One region of the Limosilactobacillus avium genome, then DNA from elsewhere that is predicted to be linked to it. Evidence: predicted binding sites of a transcription regulator. Region 1 holds the regulator's gene; each other region holds the start of a gene.
What was found. The regulator NrdR, encoded in region 1, represses ribonucleotide reductase genes. The targets are predictions, from matches to a motif close to ACACNATATATNGTGT.
Positions count from the first base shown of each region.

Region 1 (9,818 bases):
TCCAGAAGCGGTTGAAAACGAGGTTGTCAACCACACCAGTATCGGGATTGCCGGGGCCCACGGGAAGACCAGTACCACGGCACTGTTGTCCCACGTTTTGGCAGCGGTTGAACCGACCAGCTACCTCATCGGTGATGGGGTCGGCAAGGGAAGTGCCGGTGACCGCTTCTTCGTCTTTGAAGCGGACGAGTACCGTGACCACTTCTTGGCATACCACCCCGACTACGCCATCATGACAAACATTGACTTCGACCACCCGGACTACTTCAAAGATATTGATGATGTACGGGCATCATTTGAAACTTACGGCCGGCAGGTTAAGAAGGCCATCTTTGCCTGGGGCGACGACGCTAACCTGCGGAAGCTGGACGTCGACGTTCCCGTCTACTATTACGGGACGGGTAAAAAGGATGACTTCCGGGCAGAAAACATCAAGCGGACGCCGGCTGGCTCGACTTACGATGCCTACTTCAAGGACCAGAAACTGGGGACCTTCACCATCCACCTTTATGGTGAACACAGTATCCTAAACAGCCTGGCTGTCCTGGCCGTTGCCTACATGGAACATGTTGACATGGACCAAATCAAGAAGGAACTGGCTAACTTCCGCGGTGTTAAGCGGCGCTTTAGTGAAACCGACGTGGCTGGGGACAAGTTGATTGACGACTACGCCCACCACCCGAACGAGATCAAGGCGACAATTGATGCGGCCCGGCAAAAGTTCCCTGACAAAGAGGTTGTGGCGGTTTTCCAGCCCCACACTTACTCGCGGCTGGCGGCCTACATCGATGACTTTGCCAAGACCCTCTCGCGTGCTGACAAGGTCTACGTGACCCCAATCTTTGCTTCCATTCGAGAACAGAGCGGTAGTGTTTCGAGTGAAGACCTGGAAGCTAAGATTCCGGGGAGCGAAGGAATTGACATGGACTCGATCGATAAGTTGAGTCAGTACCACGATGCCGTAGTGATCTTCATGGGTGCCGGGGATATTGAAAAGTATGAGGATAAATTCAAAGAATTGCTTAATAAGTAAGCATTCTTGCCCCCTTCACCGCTGCGGTATGGTATTCTTGACAGTACCGATAAATAATTTGAGGAGGAATAAGAATGAATAACTTTCCTGGCGATTCTGGTCGCCGTGTTGTTGGTGACCAGGCCGGTTTGAATGCATTCCTGACCCGGATGTACGGGTACATGACGTTGGCCGTCCTGGTTTCGGCGCTTAGTGCCTGGCAGACAATGACGACCTTCCGGAATGTTGTGATGGGCTACTTTGGGGCCCACCCGGGGATGGTCTGGTTGATCCTGCTATTGCCATTTGCCCTAACGATGGGGATCAGCTTTAGTGCCACGCGGAACCCGGTAGGGAGCTTCATTATGCTAATGGTGGTGGCCATCATCTACGGAGTTGAGTTCGCACTGATTGCCGGGGTCTACACCGGGACGAATATTGCGGCGGCCTTCGTGTCGTCCGCAGCAATCTTTGCGACGATGACAATCTACGGGACGGTTACCAAGCGGGACCTCAGTAAGTTTGGTTCCCAAGCCCTGGCGGCACTGGTGGCCCTCTTCATTGCCTACCTGATTAACATGTTTCTGAAGAGCCCGGCAATTGCTTATATTTTCTCGTTCATTGCGGTAATCATCTTTGTGGTCCTAACCGCATGGGATGCCCAAAAGATGAAGCAGATTTACCTCAATTACAACACCGCTAATTCAGTTGCGGGACTGGCAATCATCGGTGCTCTACAGTTATACTTAGACTTTATCAACCTCTTCATCTCGTTCCTGCAAATTTTTGGAATGAGTGACCGGGATTAAAGAAAAAACGAGTCGGTAATTTCCGACTCGTTTTTTCTTTAATCAGCGGATGAACACCAGCATGTCGTTAACGATAACCCCTAATCTTTGGTACAATTAGTTAGTAGAAAAAAAGGAACGGAGCGAATAACTACATGGCCAAACAATTATTACTGATTGATGGAAATAGTATTGTTTTTCGGGCATTCTTTGCAATGCACAACCAAATCGATAAGTTTACCAACAAGGACGGCCTGCATACCGCGGCAATCTACGGTTTCAAGTTGATGTTAGACCACGTCCTTGATAACTTCCACCCGGACGCTGCCCTGGTAGCTTTTGATGCCGGCAAGAAGACCTTCCGGACTAAAATGTACACCGACTACAAGGGTGGCCGGAACAAGACGCCAGAAGAGTTGATGGAGCAGTTCCCGTATGTCCACCAGCTGGTGAAGGCTAGTGGCCTCCACAGTTACGAATTAAAGAACTACGAGGCTGACGATATCATTGGGACCCTTGCCAAGGAAGCTGATGATGCTGGTTACACGACGCTGGTGGTCACTGGGGACCGGGACCTTACCCAACTGGCTAGTGACCACACCACAGTTGCCGTTACCCATAAGGGAGTTACGGATACTGAACACTACACACCGGCCCACGTGGAAGAAAAACTTGGCATCACTCCTAAGCAGATTATTGATATGAAGGCTCTGATGGGGGATACTTCGGATAATTACCCCGGTGTCACTAAGGTTGGTGAAAAGACTGCCATTAAGTTGGTAAAGCAGTTCGGCTCGGTTGAAAACCTCTATGACCACATTGACGACCTGAAGAAGAGCAAGATGAAGGAACACCTGATTGAGGATGAAGATGTTGCCCGTCAATGCAAGACCTTAGCCACGATTCTCCGGGATGCGCCCTTAGAGATCAGTCTGAAGGACCTGAAATACGAGGGGGAACAGACGGAAGAATTGATTGACTTCTACCAGCAGATGGGCTTTAAGTCCTTCTTGGCTAAGATGAACGTTGCCCCCGAAGCGGAGGAAGACCAGGTTAAGCCAATTACCTATACTGAATTGACGGCCGATAACCTTGGTGACCTTGACCAACTGAGTGGTGAGGTCAGCTTCTACCTTGAAATGCCAGAAGCTAACTACCACCTGTCACCATTCGCTGGCTTTGCCCTAGGGGATGGTAGCCACTGGTTCGTCAGTCGGGACGCCGAGTTGCTTAAACGGGCCCCGTTGAAGAAGCTTCTGGAGTCAACAACGACCGAAAAGAATGTCTTTAATGCCAAGGCACACATTGTTGGTTTGCACCGGCTCGGCATCGAACTGGCGGCGGTCGACTTTGACCTTTTGCTCGCTTCCTACCTCCTCAACACCAATGACAACAGTAATGACCTCGGCCAGGTGGCCCTCGAACACGACTACCACGACGTGCGAACCGACGAAGAGGTTTATGGAAAGGGCGTCAAGCGGGCGATCCCCGACGACGATGGGGTCTTCTTTACCCACCTTGCCCAGAAGGTCCGGGCAATTAATGCCCTAAAAGCGCCCCTCTTTGAAAAGCTCGACCAGAATAAGCAGACCCCACTTTATACGGACATTGAATTGCCACTGACCAGGGTCCTGGCAAAAATGGAGATTACCGGTGTCCACGTTGATGCTCAAACCCTCAAAAACATGGGTAGCAAGCTTAAGGAACGGTTAGCTGACATTGAAAGCAGTATTTACGAAGAGGCTGGCGAGGAGTTCAACATCAATTCCACCAAACAACTGGGCCACATCCTCTTTGAAAAACTGAAGTTACCGGTTATCAAGAAGACCAAGACGGGGTACTCCACCGCCGTGGATGTTTTGGAAAAGCTGGCTGACCGGGCCCCAATCGTTGAGCAGATCCTGGAATACCGGCAGATCGCTAAATTACAGTCAACTTACATTACCGGCCTTTTGAAGGTCATTCACTCCAGCGACCAGAAGATCCACACCCGTTATCTGCAGACTTTAACCCAGACTGGACGGCTCTCATCCGTTGACCCGAACCTGCAAAACATTCCTGTCCGCCTACCGGAAGGACGGCTGATTCGGCAAGCTTTCGTACCTAGTCACGATGGCTGGCAAATCTTCTCGTCTGATTACTCCCAGGTTGAATTACGGGTTCTGGCCCACATTACCGGGGATAAGAACCTCCAGGAAGACTTTAAAAACGGTGAGGATATTCACGCAAGTACGGCCCGGCGGATCTTCCACCTGAGGCCAGATGCTGAAATTGACCGCAACATGCGGCGGCGGGCCAAGGCCGTTAACTTTGGTATCGTCTATGGTATCAGTGACTATGGCCTTGCCCAGCGAATTCACGTTACCCGGGCTCAGGCCCACGAGTTCATTCAGAACTACTTCAAGGAGTTCCCTGGTGTTAAGAAGTACATTGACGACACCATCGCCTTTGCCCGGGAGCACGGTTATGTGGAGACCATTACTCACCGGCGGCGTTACCTTCCGGACATCCACGCGAAGAGCTTTAACCGGCGGTCATTTGCGGAACGGACGGCGATGAACACGCCAATCCAGGGTAGTGCGGCCGACATCATCAAGATTGCGATGATTCGGATGCAAAGAGAGCTTGACCAACGGGAGCTCAAGGCCAAGATGCTCCTCCAGATCCATGACGAACTGGTCTTTGAGGCGCCACAAGACGAGATCCCGGTTTTGAAGAAGCTGGTACCACAGGTAATGGACTCAGCTGTGAAACTGGACGTGCCGTTAAAGGTTGACAGTAAGGTCGGCGACACCTGGTACGACCTTAAGTAAGGGGGCAATAAAATGCCGGAATTACCAGAAGTTGAAACCGTCCGCCGCGGATTATTAAAGATCGCAAAGGGGCGGAAGATTCAAGCAATTGATGTTTACTACGGCAAGACAATTACAAACGACGTTGAAAAGTTTCGTCAGGCATTGATTGGCCAGACGATTACCGACGTTGACCGGCGGGGGAAGTACCTCCTGTTCCGCTTTACGAATAACCTGACGATGGTTTCCCACTTACGGATGGAGGGTAAGTACTTTAACCAGCCAATCGGGGGACCAATTGATAAACACACCCACGTTGTCTTTCAGTTTACCGACGGCAGTGAACTCTGCTACCACGATACCCGGAAGTTTGGCCGGATGACCCTGGTCAAAACCGGTAAAGAGAACCAGGTTGGGGGACTCAAGACGATTGGGCCGGAGCCAACGGCCGCGGCCTTTCACCTCGACTTCTTCCAAAAAGAGCTGGCACGTAGCCGGGGGAAGATTAAACCCTTCCTATTGAACCAACGTCACGTCGCCGGACTGGGGAATATTTACGCCGATGAGGTCCTGTGGATGAGTAAAATCAATCCGGAACAAGCGGCTAATACGATTCCGCCAGCTAAGGTGAAGGCCCTCCACGATAACATCATCAAGGAACTGGCCACGGCAACGAAGTACAAGGGCACGACTGTCCACAGCTTTACCAACGCCTTCGGGGATGCCGGGGCCTTTCAGGAACGGCTGAACGCCTATGGGCACGCTGGTGACCGTTGCCCACGTTGTGGAACGAAGATGGTAAAGATCAAGGTTGCCCAGCGGGGGACGACCTTCTGTCCGCACTGCCAGCCGCTTGTGGAGGAAGAAAAATGACTAAAGTAGTGGGCTTAACCGGGGGAATTGCGAGTGGCAAATCGACCGTCAGCCAGATGCTCAGTCAGGTGGGCCTGCCGATTGTCGATGCGGACCAAGTTGCCCACCGCCTCCAACAGCCTGGTCAGTTAGGCCTAAGCGAGCTGGTGGGCCAGTTTGGACGGGAAATTTTAACAGCGGATGGCCATTTAAACCGGGGGGCCCTTGGTAAAATGGCCTTTAGTGATGCTGGCGTTCGTCACCAACTAAACGCAATCATGCAGCCCCTGATTCGGGAGACAATTATGGACCAGCTAGCCGCTTTTAAAAAGCAGGACATCCCATTCGTAATCCTGGATGCCCCCCTCCTGTTTGAACAGGGCTACGACCAGGAATGTGACCTAATTGTCGTTGTTACGGTCAGTCATGATTGCCAAGTCCAACGCCTGATGTCCCGTAACGGATACACAAGGGCGGTGGCCGAACAGCGAATTGCCGCCCAGTGGCCACTGGCTAAAAAGTCCCGCCAAGCGGACGTAGTGATCAACAATGATGGTTCCTTAGATGAACTGCGGCGCCAGGTCGCTAAGTTAGTTGACTACCTTGGGGCAAAGTGATTATGGTAAAATAAAGTATTAAAGCAATTAAGGAGGAAAGCGCATGAAGTGTCCACATTGTCACCGTAACGGATCACGAGTTGTTGATAGCCGGCCCAGTGAGGATGGTACCTTTATACGCCGGCGCCGGGAATGCATCCACTGCGGCTTTCGTTTTACCACTTTTGAACGCTACGAGCAGACCCCCCTCTTGGTTATCAAGAAGGACGGCACGCGCCAGGAGTTCAGTCGGCAAAAAATCCTCAACGGGATTGTGCGGTCAGCGGAAAAGCGCCCAATTAGTATGGAGCGGCTGACCAAGATGACCGATAAGGTGGAAAAGAAGGTCCGGAGCCTGGGTGAGAACGAAATCTCTAGCCAGCTGATCGGTAAGTACGTCATGAACGAGTTAAAGGGCGTTGACGAGGTCGCCTACATCCGCTTTGCCAGTGTTTACCGGCAGTTTAAAGACGTTGATGCCTTTATGAGCGAACTAGAGACGATGGTAAAGGACGAACACAAGGGTGAAAAGAAGTAGGAGGAGTGGCAATGACTGCGCAGGAAGAGGAATTTAACCCGCAAGCGGGATTCTTGGTCACTGCTGCCACCGATTTTGTCAACTTTAACGACCGGGTCTTTACCAGCTTTTACCAGCCGGTGTTAGGGCCAACGGCTTTTAGCCTTTTTTACGCCCTCCGCGCTCAGCTGATTTCCCAGCCCACCTTGGCGGACCGCCGCTTACAGGCAAATATTATCCGCCAACTGAATGCGGGAACTTCCCAGTTAGCAAGGGCCTTACACCGCTTAGAAGCGGTGGGGATGGTCCAGACCTACCGGGGGAAGGATAGCCAGGGAACCTTTTTCGTCTATCAGTTACGGGCGACCCTCACACCGGCGGCCTTTATTGAGGATGACCTCCTCAGTGTCCTCCTTCTTGAGGCAGTTGGGGATGGCCACTTTAAGCAGTTGGTCAAGGAAGCCCGGCGCTACCAGCTGGCCTCTGCGCCGTCTTTAGAAAACGTTAGCCACCACTTTCTCGATGAGTTCCACGTGGCCAACAAGTCGCTAGTTAAAACGCCCACCACGATTAAAGATGCCCGCGAGCAAACGAACGTTGACCAGCGTCCCCAGCTAGGGGCGGGGCAAAGTGACTTTGACTGGCCGACCCTTTTCCAGTTAGTTAAAAAGCAGCCAGTGATGAAAAAGGACCTGAGTGCGGCCCGGCAGTTAATCGAGGTTGAGCATCAGTTATACGGAATTGATGAGCCCACGATGGCTAAACTGGTCTTCAAGGCGGTTGACCTAGCCGACAACCACTTCAACCCGGCAAAGTTCAAGCGGATCGTTGCGAGTCGTTACCAACAGGTTGGTCACCAGGCCCCTCCAGCGACTGCTAACCAGTCCGCTAGTTCGCCGGTCAAGCTAACGGCCAAGGATCGCCAGCTTCTGCAGAGTGCGGCGGATTATGCACCGGTTGAATTTCTTCAAGGCTTGAAAGAACAGACCGGTGGCTTTGTAAGTGCAAATGAACGTCATATCCTTACCCACCTGGTTAATGATGTTAAGCTTGATTCAGCGGTCATTAACATTCTTTCCTGGTACGTCATTGCCGACCTTGACAATGCTAACCTGAAGGCCAGCTTTGTTGACGCAATTGCCAATAGCTGGATTAAGGCGGGGGTCAAGGATGCGCCGGGGGCCCTTCAGGAGTTAAAGAACTTTCAGGAGCAACGGGGCAAGCAGCGTGCAACGTCCAAGGGTCGCTTTGCTTACCGCCGGCCGCAGGTTGAAGAACAGATGCCAAAATGGAGCAAAACGGATAGCCAGCAGCTAAATAAGAAGGCGTCCCCCGCGGCGCTAAAAGAAGTTCAGGCCATGCTCGCTAAGCGGAAAGGAAGAAAGGGTGGTGACCAACAATGAAATCCTTAAATGAATCACTCCAGGGAATCATGCGGGGAAAGAACATTAACACCAACATTGCCGAGCTGATGAAAAAGGTGATGGCGGATTCCGACGTTCAATCATTTCTTAGTGCTAATCGTGACCAGATCACTAAAGAAATGGTACGAAGTGGCCAGTCGAAATTGTACGAGTTCTACCACGAAAAGCAGCTCCGCCAGCGGGGTGAAGCCACCGTGGCCCCGGGCTATTCTCCCCAGTTAGTTTTGAACTCTGGCCAGATTGATGTGACCTATGTCCCCACTAAGCAGTTGGTGGAACAGGAACGGCAGCGGCATATTAAACGGCTGGTTCAGTCGATCAATATGCCAAAGTTTATTCAACACGCTTCTCTAGACGACTTTTACATTGACGAACAACACGCCACGGCAACCCGGACAGCAGCCTTGAAGGCGGCGGTTGACTTTACAGAGAGCTACCAGCCGGGACACTTTCAGCCCGGCCTGTACCTCTACGGTAATTTTGGGGTCGGCAAGACCTACCTCCTAGGGGCAATTGCCAATGAGCTTGCCAAGACGAAGGGCGTGGCCACGACCATGATGCACTTCCCGAGCTTTGCGGTGGAGATGCGGAACTCAATTAAAAGTAATAGCACCAGCGAGAAGCTGGCGGCGGTAAAGAAGGCCCCCATCCTGATGCTTGACGATATCGGGGCCGATGCGATGAGTAAGTGGGTCAGAGACGATGTCTTGGGGATCATTCTTGAATACCGGATGCAAGAAGAGTTGCCGACCTTTTTCAGTTCTAACTTCTCAATGGATGAGCTAGCGGCTAACCACCTGGCAGTTGATACCCAGGGTGACCGTGAGCCCCTAAAGGCCCAGCGAATCATGGAACGGATTAAGTTCCTTTCCCGCGAAATGCCGATGACCGGCCAGAATTTGCGGAATAAGGGATAATTATCTTGACATTTAAGAAGAGATTCGTTATTCTAGTAAACGTTGAAAGAAAAAGCAGAAGCACCCGCTTCTCGCCTAGGTGATAAGGATCGCCGGGCTGACGAGATGAAATTGAACGGACAGGTGAGGTCCGTTTAGATAAAGCGGGATGCGGTTTGCATCCCGCTTTTTTTGCTTGATCTTTCGCTAATAAAATTGGAGGTGCGTTGCCATAGCACAAGATATGATTGTCAACAACGGTATCCGTGCACGTGAAGTGCGGCTAATTGGTCAAGATGGTGAACAATTAGGGATCAAGTCCAAGCGTGAAGCGCTCCAGTTGGCAGAAGATGCCAATCTTGATTTGGTGCTGGTTGCACCAAAGGCTCGTCCAGCGGTTGCCCGCATTATGGATTACGGTAAGTACCGTTTCGAGATGCAAAAGAAAGAGCGTGAAGCTCGGAAGAAACAAAAGACAGTAACGGTCAAGGAAATTCGCCTGAGCCCATCAATCGACACGAACGACTTCAATGTTAAATTGAAGCGGGTTCGTAAGTTCATTGCCAAGGGTGACAAGGTACGGGTTTCACTCCGTTTCCGTGGTCGTGCCATTACGCATAAGGATATCGGTCGTGACATGATTGAACGGATGGCTGATGAAACGTCAGACATTGCTACTGTTGTTCAACGTCCAAAGATGGAGGGGCGGAGCATTTTCTTAACACTCGCCCCAGCTGCTGATAAAGCAAAGAAATAATTTTAAGAAAGTAGGGAATTTTCTTATGTCAAAGATGAAGACTAACCGCGCTGCTGCAAAGCGTTTTAAGCGTACTGCTAAAGGTGGATTCAAGAGTGGTAACTCATTTACTAGCCACCGTTTCCACGGTAAGACTAAGAAGCAACGTCGTCAATTACGTGGCTTGAGCATGATGGACAAGTCC
Region 1 is NZ_CANCWN010000009.1:610-10,427, reverse strand. Features, by position in the region: gene murC (UDP-N-acetylmuramate--L-alanine ligase) at 1-1,033, shown strand, start outside; gene QOS01_RS04425 (Bax inhibitor-1/YccA family protein) at 1,108-1,821, shown strand; gene polA (DNA polymerase I) at 1,956-4,613, shown strand; gene mutM (bifunctional DNA-formamidopyrimidine glycosylase/DNA-(apurinic or apyrimidinic site) lyase) at 4,626-5,465, shown strand; gene coaE (dephospho-CoA kinase) at 5,462-6,061, shown strand; gene nrdR (transcriptional regulator NrdR) at 6,105-6,578, shown strand; gene QOS01_RS04400 (DnaD domain protein) at 6,590-7,960, shown strand; gene dnaI (primosomal protein DnaI) at 7,957-8,898, shown strand; ribosomal protein L20 leader region at 8,945-9,078, shown strand; gene infC (translation initiation factor IF-3) at 9,122-9,634, shown strand; gene rpmI (50S ribosomal protein L35) at 9,660-9,818, shown strand, end outside.

Region 2 (9,818 bases), on a different contig from region 1:
CTTAATTGCCGCCTTCATCATTGGGAAGGTGTGGCGACCACCCTGATAGTGTTCGTGAGCCAACATTGAGCCCCCAACGATTGGCAGGTCGGCATTACTACCAACGAAGTAGGCTGGCAGCTGGTTTTCAATTTCAACCAGGTTAATCAGCGTCTGCCGGTTAATCTTCATTGGTTCATGCTTGCTGTACAAGAAGATGCAGTGTTCGTTGAAGTAGGCGTATGGTGAGTACTGGAAGCCCCACTGCTTACCGCCAATTGTCATCCGAATGATCCGGTGGTTACTCCGGGCTGCTTGACCAAGCCGGCCCTTGTAACCTTCGTTTTCCATGCACAGGGCACATTGTGGGTACTTCTTCTTCGTGTCGTGAGCCGCAGCGGCGATTGCCTTAGGATCCTTTTCCGGCTTAGAAAGGTTAATCGTAATCTCTAAGTTACCATACTTGGTAGGCTTATCAAAGACCACGTTCTTTTTAATTGCCGCAACCTTAACGTAATCGTTGCTGGTACACAGCTTGTAGAACCAGTCAGTAGCGGTTTCTGGGGACTGTTGGTACTTTTCCCAGAACTCGTGGTTAATCACTGATGGCCGCGGTGTCATCAGGTCGTACAGCTGGTCATTGAGAATTTCTCTGGCCGTTTGGCCGTCCTCAATCTTGCCGCGCTTAACGGCTAGGTCAACCAGTTGGGCAACCAGCGGCTTATCCGTCGTGGCTTCAACATCTTCGTCACCAACCAGGGCCCGGATCTTGTTTAATACGTAAATCCGGTCCAGGGGTTCGTAGGCACCACTTTCAATTACCTTGTCTGCATATTCTTCCAATAACTTCATTTTCTCATTCCCCCGCAATTGGACATAAATTACAACTTGTGTGGTCCATCAACCACTTCAGCGTCATAGAAGCTAGCATCGTAGCCAATCTTGTCACGATAAATCTTGCCGACGTTCTTCTTGAAGTCTTCCGCAGCAGACTTCTTAACAATGGCAATGGCACTGCCGGCAAATCCACCGCCGACCATCCGGGCACCCAGGCAGCCAGGTTGTTCCCAAGCACTTTCTGCTAAGGTATCCAGTTCCTTACCGGTAACCTCGTAGTCGTACTTCAAAGAAACGTGCGATGCGTTGATCAAGCGGCCAAGTTCTTCCAGGTCACCCTTCTGCATTGCGTCGATGGCCCGCTTTGTCCGTTCGTTTTCACTAACGGCGTGCCGTGCCCGACGAATTAAGGTATCGTCGTTGATCAGGTAAGTGTATTGGTCAAAGGTCTCAGAGTCAATTTCACCGAGCTTAGTGATGTTCAGCTTCTTGCTCAAACGTTTAACTGCTTCGCCACATTCTTCAACCCGTTCGTTGTACTTAGAGCCCGCTAAGGAGTGGGTCTTGTTCGTGCTCATGATCAGGATTTCGTAGTCACCCAGTTCAAGTGGCAGGTACTTGTATTCCAAGGTGTTGCAGTCCAAGAAGATGGCGTTATCTTTCTTCCCCATCCCGACAGCAAATTGGTCCATGATACCGGAGTTCAGACCAACAAAGTCGTTTTCGGTCTTTTGGCCAAGCTTAACTAGTTCAACTTCGTCAATGTCTAAGTTGAATTCTTCCTTCAACAGGTTCCCCATCAGCATTTCAATTGAAGCGGATGAAGAAAGGCCAGAACCGTATGGCAGGTAACCATGAATGTAGAAGTTGAAACCATGGTCAATCTTGTAGCCGCGTTGCTTCAGGTAAACAAGCATCCCCTTAAAGTAGTTAACCCACTTTTCGTCCTTAGCAGTTTGGGGTTGGTCGTCGTTGATATCAAAGGTGATGATCTTACTGTTTTCTTCCTTAGCAGAGTTAGCAGAGTAGATCGCAACCTTGGTGTCTTCCCGTGGCCCGTAAACACCGTACGTCCCAATGCTGATTGCACATGGGAAAACGTGACCACCGTTGTAGTCGGTGTGTTCACCAATCACATTGATCCGGCCTGGTGAGAAGAAGACATCCTTACCGTTTTCGTTAAAGACCTTTTTGTATTCATCAAGAAATTGTTGCTTATCCATCACAATTAACCTCCATACCTCAAATAAAACTTATGGTAAACTTTTACTAAATATAATTTAATATTATTTACCCGATTTGTCAATAAGCGCTTTCATAATAATTAAATAAATATGGTAAGCGCTTTCTTAAACGTCTTAGTAATAGTAGCTTTCGCCAATCAATGCTAAAATTATTTTTAAAGAGGAGGGACCTTGATGGCAATTTATCACGCCAACGATCTTTTGCCCCTTGCCCAGCGAACCGGGCGGTGGGTAGTAAGAAAAATCAATAACCAGCCGGTACTATACACCACCAACCTCGGTAGCAGCATCAAGATGGTCAGCAAGGCGGCCCAAGAGGTTCAAGTAACGGTCCTGGATAACGGGAGCCCACAGGTAGCTAGTCAGTTCTATGCCTACCGCGTTGACCGGGGGTCCTGGCAGCGGGTCGCGGCCGCTAAGGGAACATGGAAGATTCCCCTGCCGGACTGCCAGTCCCACCTCATCGAAGTAATGACGGCTGGCAACACTGACCTTGACCCGGTCTGGACTGGCCAGGCGGGGTTCGCAATCGTCAGCATCACCAGCAGGCCGGGGGCCCTCCCTCCCGCTCCTTTGCAGCCACTCGTTGACTTTATCGGCGACTCAATAACGGCCGGCTGCTGGGTGGCCGGGCGCCATGCTTCTGCTGATTACCGGCCCGAGAGTAACTATGTCGGTATTGCTAGCGACCAACTGGGAATCGACAGCGTACGGATTGCCTATTCCGCCGGTGGGGTTTTGCGACCGGCTACCGGTGGGGTTCCCGTGGCCAGTCAGTTTCTTCCCCAAATTGACCAGACTACCCGGTGGGCGGTCAACCAGCCCGACATGGTCGTCGTCAACATCGGGGTCAACGACCGCCGCTACCCTACCGACCAGTTTGTCTTGGCATACGACCACTTTATCAGTCAGGTGAAATCAACTTTCCCCAACAGTTTGATCCTGATCATGGTCCCCTTTAGTCAAACCTTCCGTACGGAAATCGTCCGGTGTGCACACCGCCACCACCTTCCCGTGATTGATACCAGAGGGTGGTGCACCAGCTTCACCGACGGTCTCCACCCCGACCAAATTGGGGCACAAACGGCTGGACGGCGGTTAGCAGGGGCCCTTACCCCATTTTTAAAACAAATAAAAGGAGGAAAACGATAATGAAACGCTTATTAAACATTGAAAATGGCTATAATTTTCGTGAACTCGGTGGTTACCCAACCGCGGATGGGCACCAAGTCAAGTTTAACCGGCTAATTCGTTCCGGTTCCTTAACCCGGCTTAATGAGCATGACTTAAACACCTTGGCGGCCATCCCCATCAAAAACGACCTTGACTTGCGCTCCAATCCAGAAGTTGCGGCTGCTCCGGACCGGGTTCCTGCCGGCGCAACTTACCGTCACCTTCCCGTCTTTGCGGTCGACGAAACGGACGCCTCGCACAGCGATGAAGAGATTGCCCAGCAGATGCAAGAAGAGGGTAACGGCTACCGACACATGCTAGATGTCTACCGGCGGATGGCCAGCTTGCCAAGCGCAAAGAAGGCCTACCAGGAGATGTTTAAGGTCCTCCTTTCTACGACCAACGGGGCAACCCTATTCCACTGCACGGCAGGAAAGGACCGGACCGGCTTTGCTGCCTTCCTCATCCTCTCTGCACTGGGTGTTCCACGTGAAACAATCATTAAGGACTACCTCCTGACCAACGAAGTCACGGCGGACGTACGGAAGAAGTGGCTCGCGGGGATCCGTAAAAATAGCGCCGGCCTCGGGAACGTTGACGCGGTCGTCAGCAACCGGAACGCCCTCGCCTCCGTCAATGCCGACTATCTCAATACGGCCCTGGCCACAATCAAGGAGGAGTCCGGCACCGTTGACCACTACCTGACCGACTACCTTGGCCTCTCAAAAGGTGATTTAACCACCCTGCGCCATTTATATTTGGACTAGGCCAGGTTATAATTGATATACAAGGAGGGAGCTAGCTATGCAAATTTCTGTTCCGTTAATTGACGGTTTCTTGGCTGACGAGTACGGCAAGTACGCACCGGCCGATTTGATGGTCGCTGACCACCCGGTGAAGTCTTTCCCTATCCACATTACGGATGCCCCCGCGGGGACGAAGTCGTTTGCACTTGTTTTCATTGATTTTGATTCAACCCCCGTCTGTGGTTTTACGTGGATTCACTGGCTCGCCGCCAATATTCCAGCGACACTGACCGACATTCCAGCCGATGCCAGCCGCCAGTTAAAAACACAGTTTGTCCAAGGAAAGAACAGTAACGCCGGCCGCCTAGTCAATGGGGACCCGCAGATTGCCAGTGGTTACGTTGGCCCGCAGCCACCGGACAAGGCTCACGACTACACATTAACCGTCTACGCACTGGATACCGTTCTCCCCTTAGAGAACGGCTACTGGCTCAATGACTTTCTCCACGCTGCGGAGGGGCATGTTCTCGCCAAAGCTAAAGCAACCATCCCTAGTCGCGCTTAAGGAAGTGATATTATGGAAACAAGGATTTTCTTTAATCCGGGTGATTCAATCGCCAACATTCATGACTACAACGAAGCCGTTCGGAAGGGCCAAATCTTCAAAAAAGAGCGGCACAGTGATGACCTGGTAATTGCCAAGGGCCCTAATGATGAAGAATACGCGATCTTCTACGCCAAGGACGCCTTGCCGGCTGACCACCAAAAGTCCAAGCCGTACAATGTTAAGAACAAGCTTTAAGCGGTGTTACTTTAAAAAGAAAAAGGAACCGGAATCCGGTTCCTTTTTCTTTTTAACGGCCACCAACAATTTTGGTGGTCTCATTTTCGAAGCGTAGTAAAAGATCGTCTGTATTAGCGCGAAAGTCGGCGATAAAGTCCTTCCCCTTCGGCGCCACCTTACCGACAACTTTTCCCATTATGTCAGTTACCTCGAGGTCATTGCCGGCCCACTTGACATCATCATAGTGGCCTTCCAGCGCTTCATCAAAGAACGCTTGGAGGATATCGCGCACCGCGTTTTTGATTACTTCATCCTCGGTGATCGTTTCACCATGCAACTTGCGTTGGGCAACCTGCATGACAACGTCGTCCATGCTTTGGGGAATTTCAACACTCATCGATAACTGCTTCCTTCCTACTTATGGCGCTTCTTGCGTGCCTTCTTACTGAACTTAATACCCTGAGGTGCCCGGTGGTGTCTTACCACCTGCGTCTGCCGACTTGGGGCCACTTGCTGCTGGTGACGTTGCCGTTTCATCAGTTGCTGGTGTTCGTACTCGCTCCACGGGTTCAATAGGCCACGCATGAAGCTGGCAACTTCCTCCCGGTGGTCATCCATCCATTTCTCAGCGGTCTTAACATCGTTGGTATCAATCCCGTTGCTGCGGATGAAGGACAGCATCAGCTGCGTTTCCCGGTCCTTGCGGCTCAAGCTAGCCAGCATGTCCTGAGATGGCTGCATGTTAGCAATTGCCTTCAAACCGGTCCGGTACTGGTCCATGTCGAGCTGTTTGGTCCGCTTCAAGTAGTCGAAGAGGGCCTGGGCAGTCGGAACAATGTTTTTAATCTGCTTGGGGGTAATGTCCGGGTCAAGCGGCATCATCATTCCTAAGACCCGCTGGAGGTCGTAGAAATCCCAGCTGCCGGGGTATTCACCGCATTCCTGGGCCATCAGCTTGATAAACTGGCCAATAATGTACTGCTGTTCACCACCATCAAGTGACTGGTTCTGAAACTCATTTTCAACCGCCACCGCGCGCTTGCTCTTCGCAATGAAGTCATCAACCTCTTGGGCCGACCACGGCTTGACTTCCTTAGCCTTTTCCGGCTTCTTCGTAGCGGCGGTCTTCTTTGCCGGTGCTTTAGGAGCCGGCTTGGCGGCCTTTTTCTTGCCGTGCAATTGCGCCCATGTCTGGTGGGCCTTCCGACAGGCATTCATATTTGTACGTTGGTCATCAATTGCTTGGACAATTTCCTTTAATCCCGCAACCTTTAAAAAGCTTTGGTAGGCCTTTAATACCGGGGCCACCGCAATGCCAAACTGGTTGGTCAATGCAGGATCCGCAATAAAGTCCCCCACCATTACTTCCTTCACCGCTTGGGGCGTCCACGCGGTGTCGGCCAGGTGCTGCTCGTTCATCATGTGTTGATTAAAGCGGGTTAGAATATCCTGAGCATGCTTCTGCTGGTTAGCAGAAAGCTGATGATACGTGGACGAAGCGAGGAACTTTTTAACGTGTTCTTCTTGTTCGTTCATACTCCTTACTCCTCCATCTAAAATTGAATTTTCCTATCTATCATATCATAATTAGGTGGTAAAGATTAAATGAGGGGGCACGCGCAATGCGTAAGAAGAAAATTGTGGAAGCCATGAAGAACGTTTATTTTCAAAAGATGACTAGTACCGGCTACCAGGAAATTGAAGACGAGATCCACCAGCTTCAACAGCAGCGGCCCGCCAAGATCGCCCAACTGAAGGCGGCGCGGGCCCTGGGTGACCTCTCGGAGAATACGGAGTACAGCACGGCCAAGCGGGAACTCCGCCACCTGGAGAGCCGCCTGCGCTACCTAAACAAGCAGCTCCAATATTCACAGGTGATTGCCCCGGCGGACACCGGGACCGTCGACCTTGGCACAACCGTTACCTTCAAGTTTGAGGATGATGACGATACCGCAACCTACAAAATTGTTGGCAAGCAGGAAGCCGACCTCGCTAAGCAGAAGGTCTCCTTTGACTCCCCGCTTGGTCAAGCAATCATGCACCAGCCAGCGGGAAAGGTCGTTACTGTGCAGGCGCCCCAGGCATCTTACCAGGTTAAAATCATTAAGATTGCCTTGAGTAAATAAGAAACTTTTTCCCGGACCCCCTAAACCGTTTCCATGTTTCTTTTCGCGCCCCTCACATCATCAATCAGCCAATTAGCCACTATATTTTGTGCTTGCACCCGGGGAAAATAGCCCCTATACTACCATATGTTGTGTTCATAGCGCTATGAGCCCTAAACATACTTTTGGAATTGGGGTTACTTAAATGAACTACTTTAAATTTTTGGCCCACCAGCTTAAGGGGTGGCCACAGCAGAACTACTACCTGTTCTTCTTTAGCCTGGGTTGTCAGATCATGACCCTGGCCAGCACACCAATCACCTGGTTGTCCGTGATCACCTTCATTGGTACGACCCTAGGTGTCCTCTGTGTCCTAGCAATCAACGCCGCTAAGTCGGTAAACGGGGTGCTCGGCATTCTCTCTGCGATCTGTTTTATCATCATCGGCTTCAACGCCAAGAACTATTTGAGCATCGGGGAACAGGTTGCCTACATGATTACCCTGGACATCCCCGTCCTCTTGTCCAGCAACTGGAACGTTAATATGGCATCAAAGATCCGCCACTTTACCCCCCGCAGCTGGACGGTGGCAATTATCGCTACCGGGGTCGTCTACCTGGCTTCCGGCTACCTGATTGGCCACTTAACGGACGACCCTCGCCCGTGGATTGATGCCATCAGCTTCTCAATTAGCTTAACGGCCGGGGTAATCTGCTTCCTCCGCTTCAACAACCAGTACTTCTGGTGGCTGGCTTCCGGGATTGCCCAGCTTGTCCTCTGGTTCATTTCATACCAGCAGGGTTCCGCAACCCTGGCGATGGCCGTAAACAGTTCCATCTATTTGATCAATGACGTCCTCGCCTTTACCATTTCACCATGGTACAACAAGAAGGAGCGTGAACGGCTAAGCATCGCCGAAACGGCTTATGCTAAGTCGGTCGGAATTGAAGAATCATAACCACCCGTCAAACGGGTGGTTTGCACATCGGCTATAAGCTGAAAAGAAAAGCCAGCGTCTCAAGGCGCTGGCTTTCGCTTTGCTCAAACCAAAATGCTCTGACTACTTCGCTGCTACTTTAAGTAGCGTTTGTATTCCTTCACTTACCCTTAAAAGGGTCTGAATATTCAGCACTGGTTATTTTATCAACTACCATGTCATGCTTTTCTTGATCTCGAATATACTTTCTTATTGTGGCTTCATTCATGCCTACTGTGCTCACATAATATCCTTCTGCCCAGAAATGTCGATTCCCAAATTTATATTTTAAGTTTGCGTGGCGGTCAAACATCATCAAGGCACTTTTCCCTTTTAAATATCCCATAAACTGCGAAACACTTAGCTTGGGCGGAATACTCACTAATAAGTGTACGTGATCTGGCATCATGTGACCTTCAATGATTTGCACTCCTTTATACTTGCACAGGAGTTTTATATAATCTCTAAGATCTCTGCGATATTGATTGTAAATTATTTTCCGTCTATACTTTGGAATGAATACGATATGGTACTTACATAACCATTTCGTATGGGCTAAGCTATTTAACTTATTAGCCATATTTATAAAACCTCTTTTCCCTTATTTGATTTTGGCTTGAACACCTACATCTTAAGGCAAAAGAGGCTTTTTTATATAATCTTTATTGCCCACCCGCATAGCAGGTGGTTTTTTGTTTCGCACACTCGCTTTGCTCGCGTACTCAACTAGGTCTAAAGACGTTAATAAAAAAATGTGAGACAGATGTCTCACATTTTTTATTCTCTTAAATTATTTTCCGTAAACCTCGAACTGGGGGCGCTTGCCATTGACAATCGCTACCACATCGTCCAGGCCCATGGCCACCATGTTCTTCATTGCCGTGTCGGTGTAAAAGGCACTGTGTGGGGAAATTAGAACGTTCGGCATGGCACGCAGGGTCTTGTAGTCCTCTGGAATTTCATCCGCCGTTGCCTGCTTTTCAAAGAACTGGCCCTCGTCCGCCAGGGTATCCAGTGCCGCTCCGGCAATTTCCTTTGCCTGTAATGCCGCAATCAGGTCGTTGGCGTTAACGATGCCACCCCGGGCCATGTTGATCAGGTAGGCAGTTGACTTCATCTTTTTAAAGGTAGCGGCGTTGAAGAGGTTTGTCGTACTGTCATTCAACGGGGTGTGGACCGTGACAATGTCAGCCGTCTTTAGGAGGGTATCCTGGTCCGTGTACTCCAAGTAGGGACTCAGTTCCACCCGGTGAATCGGGTCGGTTGCAATTACCTTGGCCCCCAGTGCAGAGTACAGTTGAGCGGTGGCCCCACCGATGTGACCGGCACCGATAATGCCCACCGTCAGGTTATAAATCTCCGTACTCTCCAGGCCGGCCCAACGGAAGTCGAGCTTGTCCATCCGCTGGTCGTAGTAACCGAGCTTTCTGACGAGGCGGAGGGCCTGGGTTAGGCCCATTTCAGCAATTGCCCGTGGCGAATAGGCGGGGACGTTGGTGACGATCAGGTCATACTTCTTCGCCAAGTCAAAGTCAATCATGTCATAACCAACCATCCGCGCCGTCAGCTGCTTAATCCCGTATTCGTGAAGGGCCTGGTAAACCTCTGGCTCTAAGGGTTGGGTTTGTTGAAAGTCGATTCCATCGAAGCCCTTGGCCCACTTTACGGTGTCCTTATTAAGGCGCTCGTCAACGCACTTAACTTCGATCCCGTTTTCCTCTGACCACTGCTTAATATACTTTTTCTCCGGTTCCAATACCGCATACATTAAAATTTTCATCATGTGCCTCCTTACCAGGTCAACTTCTGCATCTTCGCAACGGCTTCCTTTAAGGCTGCCAACGGTTGGGTTGCGGCAATCCGGACAAAGCCCTCACCCGACTTACCAAATGCCAGGCCGGGAACAACCAGGATCCCCGCCTTCTTTAACAGCTGGTCGGCAAAGTCAACGGAGTTTAATCCTGTTGCTCGAAT
Region 2 is NZ_CANCWN010000026.1:5,681-15,498, reverse strand. Features, by position in the region: gene QOS01_RS08160 (UDP-glucose--hexose-1-phosphate uridylyltransferase) at 1-831, opposite strand, end outside; gene QOS01_RS08155 (galactokinase) at 861-2,039, opposite strand; gene QOS01_RS08150 (SGNH/GDSL hydrolase family protein) at 2,235-3,212, shown strand; gene QOS01_RS08145 (tyrosine-protein phosphatase) at 3,212-4,000, shown strand; gene QOS01_RS08140 (YbhB/YbcL family Raf kinase inhibitor-like protein) at 4,038-4,544, shown strand; gene QOS01_RS08135 (hypothetical protein) at 4,557-4,781, shown strand; gene QOS01_RS08130 (hypothetical protein) at 4,834-5,160, opposite strand; gene QOS01_RS08125 (hypothetical protein) at 5,178-6,299, opposite strand; gene greA (transcription elongation factor GreA) at 6,386-6,889, shown strand; gene pnuC (nicotinamide riboside transporter PnuC) at 7,074-7,826, shown strand; gene tnpA (IS200/IS605 family transposase) at 7,966-8,424, opposite strand; gene QOS01_RS08105 (D-2-hydroxyacid dehydrogenase) at 8,635-9,624, opposite strand; gene QOS01_RS08100 (aminotransferase class I/II-fold pyridoxal phosphate-dependent enzyme) at 9,636-9,818, opposite strand, start outside.
Region 2: the regulator NrdR is predicted to act here: its motif matches at 7,009-7,024, upstream of pnuC (nicotinamide riboside transporter PnuC).

Region 3 (9,818 bases), on a different contig from region 1:
GCCCATAAAGATGGAGTGGGCATCCGAAACCATCGTCAGCATGCTCATCAGCATGCTGAGGCTGGGATGACCAGTGTCAGTGCATTCGTAGTACTTAAGTTGGTGCAACATATCATAGCAATTTGCGGTTTGTCGAAGTTCTGTCACAATCATTCTCCTATATGGTGGTACTGACGGTAAAGCTGCTGACGGTTAAGGCCGTTGCGTTTAGCGACCAACTTGATCGCCGCGTTGGTCGACAGGCCCTTCACGATTTCCTGGTCAACTTGCTCCAGTGGGGATACGTCATCGGCCGGCTGGGTATTCTCTTGAGGGTGCGGGTTTCCAGCAACCAAAACCACGAACTCGCCGCGCGGGCTGTGCTCAGTAAAGTAGGCCTGCAACTCCCCGAGTGACCCCCGACTGAATTCCTCATAACGCTTAGTAAGTTCACGCGCGAGAACTGCCTGGCGGTCGGCCCCCAACACCTCCGCCAGGGTTGCAAGGGTCTTCTTCAGCCGGTGGGGCGCCTCATAAAAAATCAACGTTTCCGGCCGGTTGACCATTGCCTGCAACTCGGTCACCTGCTGCTGGTGCTTCCGTTGCAAAAAGCCGTAGAAGTAAAAGGGCTGCGGAACCAGGCCCGAGGCAATCAAAGCGGTCAGGCCGGCGTTGGCACCGGGGAGGGGGACAACCGGAATCCCCGCTTTGACCGCGGCAGCAACCAGTTCCTTGCCCGGGTCCGAAATGGACGGCATCCCCGCATCACTGCACTGGGCGATGGTTACCCCTTTTTTGAGCTTATCAATCAGTTCTGGGATCCGCTGCTCCGTATTGTGCTCGTGAAAGCTGATTTCCTTTGTATCGATTTCAAAGTGGTTAAGCAGCTGCTGGGTGTGACGGGTATCCTCAGCCGCAATCAGGTCCACTTCCCGCAGGGTTTTAACAGCCCGGAAGGTCATATCATCGAGGTTACCAATCGGTGTTGGTACCAAGTAAAGCCGCCCCGTATCACTATTTTGAAAACTACTAATTTGTTGCATCCATTTACCCCTTATTGCTTCTGTTGGTCATTGATTCCACTGAAGATCGCCTCGTCACAGAAAATGCAGCTCTCGTGCGGGGCAAGCCGTTCACCAAAGTGCTTCCGGCAAACGTGAAAGCCCTGGTGGTAAAGCTCATTAAGCGTCCGCCGTCCCGTCGATAACTGCTGTTCCCCCCGCTGGTCACGGAGCTTCTTGATTGCCTGCTGGAGGTGGTTGTTTTCAATCGTCAGTTCCGCGTTCTGGGCCAGGACGTTGTTCAGTTGCGTTTTCAAGTCCGCCAATTCGCTCGTCATCTCACCCAGCTGGTTGCTGAGCTTCCCTAAACTATCATAAATGCTGTTTCGCTGCTGATCATCGTTCATGATCGCGCCTCCATTAATCTGTCAATGCCTGGACAATGCGAATCGTCAATTCTTCAAAAATATTTTGAAAGCTAATGTTTTGCTCTAAGTAGTGGCGGGGGGCCAGGGTTAACTGGCTAACCGCCAGCAGGTCGGCCATCGAACAGTGCTGCCCCACGGATTTAATCGCCGGCAATTCTTCAACAAAGTGAAAGCGGTTCTGGTCCTCAATTCCGTTTGCTGCCAAGAGGGTATCCCGCCAAATCAGGGCTGCCAGGTCAAGTAAGACGAGCTGGTGGTCCCGATTGTGGGCCCCTAGCTTGACCAGGTCCGTCTGCACGCCAACAAAGGCCATCATCTTACCCTGGCTAACCTGGTGGTACCACTGGAGAATCCCGGCAACGGTCTGGTCGAACCAACCATCCTTGCACCAGTCCACCACCGTCGTTACCGAGTCTGTTAGGCCAATTGCAATCCGGGCCTTTTTCTCTGTTACCCCCTGTTTTTGCAGGGCACTGAGCAACTCCTGCCGGTTCAGGGGGGCCATTTCAAGCACCTGGGTCCGCGACTGAATTGTCGGCAGGATGGCACTCTTGTTGGTCGTCAACATCAGGATGTAGATTCCGGGACCCGGCTCCTCGATGAACTTCAACAGGCTATTTGCCGCACTCGTGGTCATTTTTTCGGCATCCTTAATAATGAAAAGTTTCTTATTGCCCTCCATGGCGCTCTTGGTAAACTCACTTTTCAGGCGCCGGATGGTGTCGACCTTGATCTGCCGCCCCTCAGCCTGGGCAAGGACAATGTCGGGATGGTTTTCACTCAAAATGCGCTGGCACTCCGGACAGGTGCCGTCGGGTTCCCCGTCAACCGGGTGCAGGCAAAATAGCCGCAGTGCCAGCCAACGGGCCACCGTTTCCTTGCCGGAGCCACTCGGCCCCACTAACAAGTAGGCGTGCGCCAATTCTTTATTTTTGATTACCCGTTTGAGCTGACTAATCAAAACGGGCTGAAGTTGCTCTGCCCGGGTTACCTCCGCTGCGTTCACCAATACCACCTACTTAAAACTTGAGAAACTGTTCCACCGGCATCACGAAAACGGTGGCACCACCGATGCGGACATTAACAGGAAAGGCCGAACCGCCCTCGACGTCAATGTGCATCTGAGAAGTGACGTATTGTTCCCGTGACTCGGCATTTTTCTTAATGATGTCAAGCACTTGTTGGACCTTTTCATCCTTGACCCCAATCAAGAAGGTGGCGTTTCCTTCACGCAAGAAGCCCCCCGTTGTTGATAACTGGGTCACCTGAATTTCGGCCTTGTTAAATGCTTTTCGTAAGCGATTGCTGTCCTTGGATTGCACAATGGCAATAATCATCTTCATAGTAATCACTCCTTAGATCTTCTTAAAATAGGTCGGGATAACGCGTATGAATGACCTGCCGCACGTCTGTAATTACCTTATCAAGCGGTTGGCTGGCATCAACCAGCTTAATGCGGTCTGGGTCATTGTGGTATAGGCGGAGGTAGGCCTGGCGAACCGCCTGGTGAAAGGCCAGTTTTTCCTTATCAAGGCGGTTAACCTGGTCTGACCGGTGCTCTGCAATCCGGCGGAGGCCAATTTCCGATTCGATGTCCAGGTAAACCGTGAGTTCCGGCATTACCCCATCAATTGCAAACTGGTTTAACTGCCAAATCTCCTTTTCACCCAACTGCCGGCCAGCTCCCTGGTAAGCAACTGAACTATCAACGTAGCGGTCACAGAGGATCACCTTACCAGCATTTAAGTCCGGCAGGATCTCCGAAATGACGTGCTGACGCCGGCTAGCAGCGAACAGGAGGGCCTCTGTCCGCCCGTCCATGTCGCCATTAGCAGCATTAAAAAGGAGCTGGCGAATCTGTTCAGAAATATGGTCCCCACCTGGTTCCCGGGTATATACAACCCGGTCTTTTCCCAGCTGGTCCTCCAGGTCCGCTTGAATCTGGCGGAGGACACTCGTTTTCCCTGCGCCATCTGGGCCTTCAAAAGATATGAACTTTCCTTGCATTCTGTTTTCACCTGTTCCTAACGACTAATGACACCATGGTTAAGTTGGCCATGGACTTTATACTTCCGGGCAATCTTATAAAGGTATAAGTACTTCTGCTCCTGAATCTTGGTGCGGTCACGAAGCTCGCTGTTAACGTTGGCTTCATAGACCGCCCGCTCAGTTTCCTTAGCATGGTCCCAGCTGGCCTTCGTGTCATAAATAGCGTTTAGTAAACGCTGGTTGCGCAACTGGGCAACCCGATCTTTTCGGCGACCAAATAGCACTCTCTCACATCTCCGTTCGTCCTTGAACTGCCTTGAAAAGGGTCATTTCATCCGCATAGTCAATATCCGCACCGACCGACAAGCCGTGGGCCAAACGGGTAACCTTGATCTTAGCGGGCTTGATCAGCTTTGCCAAGTAGCCGGCCGTCAGTTCGCCGTCTGAGGAGGCGTTGGTAGCAATAATGACTTCCTTAACTTCTTCATTCTTTTGCAGGCGCTTGATCAGACTCGCAACGTTAATATCCTCGGGCCCGGTACCCTCGACCGGAGAAATGACCCCGTGCAAGACATGGTACAATCCATGGTACTCATGCATCCGCTCCATCGCCATCACGTCCTGTGACTGCTCAACAACGAGGATCTTAGTGCGGTCACGGCTCTTGTCTCGGCAGATTGGGCAGGGATCGTCTTCCGTAATATTGCCACAGATACTGCAATTATGCAGGTCACGCTTGGCGGCCAACAAGGACTTGGCGAAGTCGGTGACGTCATCCTCTTCCATCCCCAGCGTGTAAAATGCCAGGCGGGTAGCTGACTTTTGCCCAATACCAGGAAGCTTAGTATAACTTTCAATCAGTTTTGCTAGTGGTTCTGGGTACTGCATCTAGTTACATCCCCATGCCACGTGTGTACTTACCCAGCTTTTGTTGGGTGGCAGCGTCAACCTTCTTCATCCCGTCGTTAACGGCGGCAACTACCAGGTCCTGCAACATATCGATGTCGTCTGGGTCAACCGCTTCCTTGTTGATCTTCAGGTCGAGGAGTTGCTTATCACCATTGAAGGTGGCTGTCACCATGTCGTCTGGGGCCTTGCCAACAAATTCTTGCTTGGCCAGTTCTTCGTGTTCCGCCATCATTTTCTTTTGCATAGCCTTAGCCTGCTTCATCATCTGTTGCATGTTCATTCCGCGCATCATAATTACATCATCCTTTACTATTAATTATCTTCTACTTTAACAATGTCTTCACCAAATAGCTGCTGGGCTTTCGTTACCGGGTCTGCTGGCGCCGATGCTGAACCAGCATCACTTGGTGCCGGCTGGTCCGCCGGAGCCGTCTCCGGGGCCGTGGCAGGAGCAGTATCTTGCTTGGCCGGCGTCGGACGCGGTGCTGACCCCCGCTTATCGAGGCCATGCTCCTTAATGTATTCCCGCCGGATCGCTGGCCACTTATCTTTAGGGACAAACACTACCCGGCGTTCCTCGCCAGTCAGCTCCTGGAGGCCTTGCTCCATGCTCGTCAACAGGGCCTCGTCATCCATCGCCTGTTGGAAAAGGAAGGCGTAGTCAAAGGCAACGATGACCCCGTCCTTACTTGCCGCCACTGGCTTAGAAACGTGCAGAAGCGACCGCTGGGGAACGCTGAGCTTTGACAGTAGTTCTTGCCACAGGCCCTGAATTTCAACCAGGTCCCGGCGCGTGGCCTTCCCCAAAACGGGGTTGATTGCGCTGAGCTTAACCTCAACATTATGCTGCTGAACCCGCGGCTGCTGGGGGGCCGCTTTGGTAACGGTCGAACCCTTGGTATTCAACTCACTCTGTAGTTTCTTAACCGTTGCCTGAAGCTGGCGAACCTCGTCTTGGAGCTGGGAAACAGCTTGCTTATCAGCCTGGTCGCCTGTGGATGGTCCGCTCGTCGCTTGCCTTGGCGGAGTCTGTTGGGCACCACCCTGGACACTGACCTGGGCGAGCTTAACCGTCAGGACTTCCAGGTAAACATCCGGGTGGGTGGTAAAGCGCATCTCCTCCTGGATGCCATTTAACTCGTCAATCATCTGGTAGAGAGTCGTTGCGGAGGCGGCAGCACTCATCTTCTGGAAGTCCTCGTCTTTCAGGCCGGTACTCTCAACCATGATAAGTTTGGGTGATTCCTGGTAGAGGAGGATGTCCCGGATAAAGGAGATTAGGTCCTCAATGAAACGTTGGCCGTCCTTCCCCTGGCCGAGGATATCCTTCATCGTATCTAAAGCAGCCGCGCTTTCGTGCCCACTGACTTCAAAGAAGTACTTTTCCAAGAGCTGTTTGGTAACACTCCCGGTGACCACTAAGGCGTCGTCGAGTTTTACCTGGTTATCGCTGAACGAAAGGACCTGGTCCAGGATACTGAGCGCATCCCGCATCCCCCCTTCGGCAGCGTTGGCAATCACCCACAAGGCCTTTTCCTCATAGTCGACCTGCTTTTGGTCCAAGATATACTTCATCCGGTTAAACGCGTCCTGCGCAGAAATCCGCCGGAAATCAAAGCGCTGAACCCGGGAGATGATGGTTAACGGAATCTTGTGGGGTTCCGTCGTTGCCAGGATAAAGATCACGTTTGCCGGTGGCTCTTCCAGGGTCTTAAGCAGGGCGTTAAATGCCCCGGTCGACAGCATGTGGACTTCATCAATGATGTACACCTTATAATCCGCCTGGGTGGGAGCGTACTTGGCTTTATCACGAATGTCACGGATCTCCTCGACCCCGTTATTGGAGGCCGCATCGATTTCAATCACATCGTTGAGTTGGCCATTTCTGATTGCCTTACAGATATCACACTTGTTGCAAGGCTCACCGTCCTCTAGGTGGTGACAGTTAACCGCTTTGGCAAAAATCTTGGCGGCAGACGTCTTCCCTGTTCCCCGCGGTCCGGCAAACAGATAAGCATGACTGATCTGGTGGGTGATAATGGCATTCTTAAGGGTTTGCGTGACCACTTGCTGACCCACCAACTCATCAAAGCGCTGTGGACGCCAAACCCGGTACAGTGCTTGGTAACTCATCACGGGGCTTCCTTTCTATATAGTACAAAGTCTAAAACGTTACTTTAATATTATACTAGCTTTCTGCGATATTGGACTATCAAAAAGGGGCCGTCCTAAAATTCATTAGTTACCGACCCCTGAACAAAAAGAAGCTGGAAAAGTTTTCCAGCTTCAGCTAATTATCTTTCAAACTTAGAGCACAAGATGCAACAAACTTAGTGCTGCTTCCTTCCGGACCTGACACGGTTCGTAAGCGCGTCCTTGCTCTAAGGCCTTTCGGCATATAGTATATTACACTAAATCAGCGACAATTGCTAGTCTTTTGCCCGACGTTTTTTGCGGGCCGCCTTGCGTTGCTTACGAATTGCCCGGAAAAAGTCCCTGAGCATTTGCCCACATTCCGTTCCCAAGAGCCCACTCTCAACGTTGACCTGGTGGTTAAGGCGGGAATCGTTAAGGAGGTGGTAAAGACTATCCACGGCCCCCGCCTTTGGGTCCTTAGCACCATAATAAAGGTTTTTGATCCGGGCATTGAGGATGGCCCCGCTACACATAATGCAGGGCTCCAGGGTGACGTAAAGGTCACAGTCTTCAAGCCGCCAACTGTGGAGGAAAGTGCAGGCCTCGTTGATCGCCAGCATTTCCGCGTGATAAGTCACATCTTGGAACCGTTCGCGCATGTTATGCCCCCGGCCAATCACTTTGCCGTTATGAACGACGACGGCCCCAATCGGCACCTCATTTAGCAATGCCGCCTGGTGCGCTTCTTCAATTGCCATTCGCATGTATTCTTTTTTTGTTTTTTCTTCTTCCATCTTCTCCATCCTTCTGATTCAGTGTATAATTGTTAACTAGTTTGATAAAGTTTATCTAGCGATTAGATAACCGGAAAAAAGTTTCACGGTCTTTGCTCCCCACCATTATTACCATATATTGTGTTTCACTATCAAGAGTGACTCAATATATGGTATTTTTAGATTGATTTTTCGTTTTTTCTGGCTATACTTAATAACATCAACTACGAAATAATTCTCTGGGAGGCACCATTATGATTACAATTTTCTCAAAGAATAACTGCATTCAATGCAAGATGACCAAGAAGTTCTTACGGCAACACAAGATTAACTTCGTTGAGCACAACATTGATGAGCAGCCGGAATACATCGACCAGTTAAAGGCCGCTGGCTTCATGGCAACGCCAGTCGTAAAGCTACCAAACGGCAATGCCTTTTCTGGTTTCCGGCCGGACCGGCTTCAACAGTTAGCATAATCGACGACGTTATTTTAACCAGTCTACATTCGCCACACGACTGTTAGCCTGGTTTAATTTTGAAAAAGACAGGAAAGTGAGTTTTAACCATGGCTTTATCTGACATCGACATCACTAAAGTTAAATACTACGACCTCAATAATGAGGTTAACATCCCCCGCGACGGGAAAATCCAACTAGATAAGGATCAAGCGGCCCTAGAAGACTTCATCAATAGCAATGTCAATCCGAACACCAAGCATTTCTCTTCATTAAAGGAACGCTTTGAATGGCTGGAAGAAAACGACTACATCGAAGAGGGCTTCATGGATAAGTACAGCCTTTCCTTCATTGAAAAGCTGTATGACTACCTGAAGGCCCAGGACTTCCACTTCCATTCCTTCATGGCGGCCTATAAATTCTATGCACAATACGCCATGCGGACCAATGACAAGGAATACTACCTGGAAAACTACATTGACCGGGTTGCCATGAACGCCTTGTACCTCGCCGATGGGGACGAAGAATTGGCCATGGACCTCGCCGATGAAATCATCCACCAGCGCTACCAACCGGCAACCCCTACCTTTTTAAACGTTGGTCGCAAGCGCCGGGGAGAATTCGTCTCCTGCTTTGCTATTCAAAGTACCGATGATATGAACACCATTGGCCGGACCATCAATTCAGCCCTCCAGCTCTCTAAGATCGGTGGTGGGGTCGGCATTAACCTCAGCAACCTCCGTGAGGCGGGAGCCCCCATCAAGAAGATCAAGGGGGCGGCAAGCGGGGTGGTCCCGGTAATGAAGCTCCTGGAAGATAGTTTCTCATATTCTAACCAGCTCGGCCAGCGGCAAGGTGCCGGAGTCGTTTACCTGAGCGTCTTCCATCCCGACATCATCGCCTTTCTCGGTGCCAAGAAGGAAAACGCCGACGAAAAGATTCGGCTGAAGACCCTTTCCCTGGGGGTCACCGTTCCCGATAAGTTCTATGAACTGGTTGAAAAGGACGAAGACATGTACCTCTTCAGTCCATATGATGTGGAACGAATTTACGGCGTTCCCTTCTCCTACGTCGACATTACTAAGGAATACGACAACATGGTCGCAAATGATGAGATCCACAAGAAGAAGCTCAACGCCCGCGACCTGGAAGACGAAATCAGTAAGCTCCAGCAGGAATCCGGGTACCCGTACATCATCAACATCGATACAGAAAACCGGGACAACCCGATCGACGGTAAGATTGTAATGAGCAACCTCTGCTCAGAGATTGCCCAGGTCCAGGTTCCTTCCAAGGTTGCTGATGACCAATCCTACGAAACGCTGGGGACCGATATCAGTTGTAACCTTGGCTCCACCAACATTGCCAACATGATGGAGAGTCCCGACTTTGGCCGGTCCGTCCGGGCAATGATGCGCGGGTTGACCCACATCAGTGACGTTGAAAACCTCGACGTTGTGCCAAGCATCAAACGGGGGAACGCCCTCGCCCATTCTGTCGGTCTGGGCGCCATGGGTCTGCACAGCTACCTGGCCAAGCACCATATTCAATACGGGAGCCCGGTGGCAATTGAGTTTACCGGGGTCTACTTCATGCTGCTGAACTACTGGTCGCTCGTTGCTTCCAACGAGATTGCCCGCGAACGACAGGAAACTTTCCACAACTTTGATAAGAGCACTTACGCGGATGGCTCGTACTTTGCCAAGTATACTTCAAAGGATTGGGGCCCCCAGTCCGACGTTGTTAAGGAGCTCTTCAAAGGAATCTTTATTCCGGGAGTTAAGGACTGGGAAAAGCTCAAGGAAGACGTTATGAAGGACGGGCTTTACAACGAATACCGGCTCGCCGTTGCGCCAAACGGGTCGACTTCCTACATTAACGACTCAACTGCCAGCCTGACGCCAATCATTAACCGAGTCGAGGAACGGCAGGAGAAGATGATTGGGAAGATCTACTACCCCGCACCGTACCTGTCCAATGATACGATGCCGTACTACCAGTCGGCCTACGACATCGACATGCGGAAGGTGATTGACACCTACGCTGCGGCCCAACAACACGTTGACCAGTCAATGTCACTGACCCTCTTCATGCGGTCGACGATTCCGGACGGCCTGTACGAATGGAAAAATGGTCGGACCAATAAGA
Region 3 is NZ_CANCWN010000002.1:4,343-14,160, reverse strand. Features, by position in the region: gene QOS01_RS00990 (acyl-[acyl-carrier-protein] thioesterase) at 1-147, opposite strand, end outside; gene rsmI (16S rRNA (cytidine(1402)-2'-O)-methyltransferase) at 150-1,022, opposite strand; gene QOS01_RS00980 (initiation control protein YabA) at 1,034-1,387, opposite strand; gene holB (DNA polymerase III subunit delta') at 1,401-2,414, opposite strand; gene QOS01_RS00970 (cyclic-di-AMP receptor) at 2,428-2,751, opposite strand; gene tmk (dTMP kinase) at 2,774-3,415, opposite strand; gene QOS01_RS00960 (YaaL family protein) at 3,433-3,681, opposite strand; gene recR (recombination mediator RecR) at 3,686-4,285, opposite strand; gene QOS01_RS00950 (YbaB/EbfC family nucleoid-associated protein) at 4,290-4,598, opposite strand; gene dnaX (DNA polymerase III subunit gamma/tau) at 4,619-6,439, opposite strand; RNA gene ffs (signal recognition particle sRNA small type) at 6,608-6,694, opposite strand; gene tadA (tRNA adenosine(34) deaminase TadA) at 6,736-7,236, opposite strand; gene nrdH (glutaredoxin-like protein NrdH) at 7,470-7,691, shown strand; gene nrdE (class 1b ribonucleoside-diphosphate reductase subunit alpha) at 7,781-9,818, shown strand, end outside.
Region 3: the regulator NrdR is predicted to act here: its motif matches at 7,345-7,360, upstream of nrdH (glutaredoxin-like protein NrdH).